Regions from separate parts of the Pseudoalteromonas aliena SW19 genome, predicted to be linked through region 1. Evidence: predicted binding sites of a transcription regulator. Region 1 holds the regulator's gene; the other holds the start of a gene.
What was found. The regulator NrdR, encoded in region 1, represses ribonucleotide reductase genes. The targets are predictions, from matches to a motif close to AAACACNANATNTNGTGTTT.
Positions count from the first base shown of each region.

Region 2: nrdA (class 1a ribonucleoside-diphosphate reductase subunit alpha) is a predicted target of NrdR. The motif match lies at 1,369-1,388, and genes of this name have one in related genera.

Region 1 is NZ_AQGU01000027.1:397,567-399,759, forward strand. Features, by position in the region: gene glyA (serine hydroxymethyltransferase) at 1-489, shown strand, start outside; gene nrdR (transcriptional regulator NrdR) at 856-1,305, shown strand; gene ribD (bifunctional diaminohydroxyphosphoribosylaminopyrimidine deaminase/5-amino-6-(5-phosphoribosylamino)uracil reductase RibD) at 1,472-2,193, shown strand, end outside.
Region 2 is NZ_AQGU01000025.1:386,222-388,414, reverse strand. Features, by position in the region: gene nrdA (class 1a ribonucleoside-diphosphate reductase subunit alpha) at 1-1,246, opposite strand, end outside; gene PALI_RS07285 (HAD family hydrolase) at 1,658-2,193, opposite strand, start outside.

The sequences.
Region 1 (2,193 bases):
GTTTTCCCTGGTGGCCAAGGTGGTCCTTTATGTCATGTTATTGCAGCAAAAGCAGTGGCATTTAAAGAAGCACTTCAACCAGAATTTAAAGTATACCAAACACAAGTTGTTAAAAACGCAAAAGCAATGGTTGCTGTAATGCAAGAGCGCGGCTACAAAATCGTATCTGACAAAACTGAAAACCACTTATTCCTACTCGATTTAATCGATAAAGATATCACTGGTAAAGATGCAGACGCAGCCCTTGGTAACGCTAACATCACAGTTAATAAAAACTCAGTGCCAAACGATCCACGTTCTCCGTTTGTAACATCTGGTTTGCGTATTGGTTCTCCTGCAATCACTCGTCGTGGTTTCAAAGAAGAAGAATCAAAAGAGCTTGCTGGCTGGATTTGTGACGTACTAGATAACATCACTGATGAATCTGTACAGGCGCAAGTTAAAGAAAAAGTAAAAGCAATTTGTGCAAAACTACCTGTTTACGCTTAATTGCATAAGCAGCAGTAATTTAGAGCACAACAGCTAGGGCCTGTTTATCTTTCGAGGTTTAATTTGCAGCAGTCTGTTTGGTTTTTAGGCAAGGCAGAGCCTATGTAGTGTGGTTATTCCCCATAAATAGGCGATAACGCAGCATAAATACCAAACATGCGCTGCCCTCGGGTTCGTCCTAGGGGCTATTTACTCTTTGTTGCTCGGTTTTTACTTAGCCCATTAGGTTACAAACCTCGCGCCGCGATTAAATCGCCCCTAGATAGAACAAATTTAATCCTGAAAGGTCAACAGGCCCTTTTTTTTGCTAAGATAAAAGACCGCTATTTAGCGGTCTTTTTTGTTTTAAAACGGAAGTACCGAGTTATGCATTGCCCATTTTGTACAGCAAAAGATACTAAAGTTATTGATTCACGCCTAGTTGGTGGAGGCCATCAAGTTCGTAGGCGCCGTGAGTGCAACGACTGTCACGAGCGCTTTACTACATTTGAAGGCGCTGAACTGGTTATGCCACGTGTTGTTAAACAAGATGGCAGTCGGGAGCCGTTTAATGAAGATAAACTGTTGAATGGTTTAAATCGTGCACTTGAGAAACGTCCAGTGAGTACTGAACAGGTTGAAGAAGTGGTTAACATAATAAAATCACAATTACGTGCAACGGGTGAGCGAGAGATTTCAAGCCACTTAGTGGGTGAATGCATTATGGAAGCGCTTAAAAAGCTCGATAAAGTTGCTTATGTAAGGTTTGCTTCTGTTTATCGCTCTTTTGAAGATATACGCGAATTTGGCGAAGAAATTGCCCGCTTAGGGGAGTAATACCAATTTTATTAAAAACATGATCATTCTATCGCATTAAATAGCGCACTCACTGCGTTAAAAATTATTCATATAGAACAACTATATGTCATAATTTTCGCCTTGTTATTGCGCTATTTTCTTAGCGCTATAATAGACCACTTATTTAACGCAATTGGTATAATAAATGCAAAGCCAAATTACTTTTACCGAACATGACGAAATGTATATGGCACGCGCCATAGAGCTTGCCAAAAAAGGCGAGTTTACTACCACACCTAATCCTAATGTTGGCTGTGTATTAGTTAAGAATAATCAAATCATTGGTGAGGGGTTCCATCAATTAGCTGGTCAAGGTCATGCTGAAGTAAATGCACTGGCAATAGCGGGTAATAATGCACAAGGTGCAACGGCTTATGTAACGCTTGAACCTTGTAGTCACTATGGGCGTACACCACCGTGTGCTGAAGGCTTAAAAAAGGCGGGCATAGTAAAAGTAATTGCCGCTATGGTTGATACAAACCCACAAGTTGCAGGTAAAGGCCTTAAAATACTGAGCGACGCGGGCATTGACGTTGCTTATGGGTTACTTGAATCACAAGCGCGGGCACTCAACGTTGGCTTTTTTAAGCGAATGGAGCGAGGTTTGCCGTATGTAACCTGCAAAATGGCAGCAAGTATAGATGGTAAAACAGCGCTTAAAAATGGTCAAAGTAAGTGGATCACAGGCACCGCTGCTCGCCAAGACGTACAGCTATACCGTGCAAAAAGCTGCGCTATTTTAACCGGCGCCGATACCGTGTTAGTAGATGATGCAAAATTAAATGTACGACTAAGTGAATTACCGTGCCCACTCCCCACTGATTTAGCGCTACGGCAACCTGTGCGCGTTATTATTGATTCTCAAAA
Region 2 (2,193 bases), on a different contig from region 1:
TTTGTAAATAAATACGGCCTGTACTTGCACGCTCTTGCGCAAACATAGAGAAAAGCTCAATGGCTTTAATGCGTTTTTTACGAATAGACTCGTCTTGTTCGTATTTTACGTAAAGCGCGTCAAACTCAGCTTGGTCTTCAAAAAATGCATCGTAAAGGCCAGGCACATCTGATGGGCTAAATAACGTAATGTAGTCATCTTTAATTAAACGAGAGTACATTAGTTTATTAAACTGTACGCCGTAATCTAGGTGACGAACACGATTGTCATCTACGCCACGGTTATTTTTAAGTACAAGTAGGTTTTCTACTTCTAAGTGCCAAAGCGGGTAGAATAATGTTGCAGCGCCGCCACGTACGCCACCTTGCGAACAACTTTTAACAGCTGTTTGAAAGTGCTTATAAAAAGGAATACAACCTGTGTGGTACGCTTCACCGTTACGGATGTGACTACCTAGCGCACGAATTCGACCTGCATTTATACCAATGCCCGCACGCTGTGATACGTATTTAACGATTGCAGACGATGTAGCGTTAATTGAATCAAGGCTATCACCGCACTCTATTAATACACATGAGCTAAACTGACGAGTAGGCGTACGTACACCTGCCATAATAGGTGTAGGTAATGAAATTTTGAACAACGATACGGCATCGTAAAAACGCTTAATGTACGAAACGCGTGTTTCACGTGGGTAGTCTGCAAATAGACTTGCGGCGACTAAAATATATAAAAACTGCGCGCTTTCGTATATCTCGCCCGTTACACGGTTTTGAACGAGGTATTTACCTTCAAGTTGCTTAACAGCCGCGTAACTAAAGTTTAGATCGCGTGAGTGATCAAGGTATTCATCTAGTTCATCAAATTCTTGCTCTGTGTAATCAGCAAGTAAATGTGCATCGTAGCGCTTATCGCCAACCATTTTAGTGACGTGATCAAATAAACGCGGTGGCTCAAATTGGCCATACGCTTTTTTACGTAAATGAAATACAGCTAAACGCGCTGATAGGTACTGATAATCTGGCGATTCTTTTGAAATCTGATCTGCGGCAGCTTTAATAATGGTTTCGTGGATGTCTTTAGTGCGGATACCATCGTAAAATTGAATGTGAGATTTTAATTCAACTTGTGAAACCGAGACGTTATTTAAACCTTCGGCGGCCCATTCAATAACGCGATGGATCTTATCAAGATCAAGTGGCTCTTTACGGCCGTCACGTTTGCTTACAGATAACAGTTGGTTCATAGCTTTGCCTGTATTCCTTGGGGATTTAGTATTTTGACCAATGTTGTACTCCTTAAATTACAGCAGGAGCACTCATTTATTATAAGTTTCACCAAATTGATGAATTTAATTGAATAACATTTGGCCACAATATCTGGTGTTGTTCAATTTAGAGATCACAAGATAGTGTGGTCTGAGTCGTTTTGCAAGGGACATAATTGCCCCTATTTGTGGATAACTTTGGGATAACACACTTGTGTTAGTAAGCATTAACCTTTGATCATTAGGTGAAGTTGAAATTTCTAAAAATCAACTAATGATCTACTAAATTTGCGCTTTTAAAAAATAAATTGTAACTGAGTTTTTTATCAGCAGACTTTGACTAAAAACTGACTAAATCACAATATATAGTGTTTATAAATTAACATGACACTATATATGGTTAAAACCATCAATTGGACTTTGCCAGTTAAAATCAGCTTTCCAGCTTAATGCTTCTTCATTGTTGGGTATGTAACCCCAAAGTGCCGTGGCGGTGTGCATACCTGCAGCTTTACCTGCTTGTATATCACGCTGTGCATCACCAATGTACAAGCAACGGTTTGGTTTTACTGCCATAAGCTTTGCACAATGTAGTAGTGGTAGTGGTGATGGTTTGGCCTCAGCCAAGGTATCGCCACTTATGACTACGCAGGAGTTTTTTAAAGCGGGGATTGCTGCCACCAAAGGATCGGTTAAAAATCCTGGTTTGTTGGTCATGATCCCCCATTTGATCTTTTTTTGATCAAGCGCGATAAGTAAAGATTCTACGCCTTTAAAACATGTGGTGTGTTTTGCTATGTTAGTCGCGTATTCATCAAGCAATTGTTTTATAAGTTCGGCCTGTGGCTGCTCAGGCCATCTATCTTTAAAGCCGGCAGCTAACAGTGCACCCGCTCCATTAGAGGCTGCGAGACGGTATACATCGC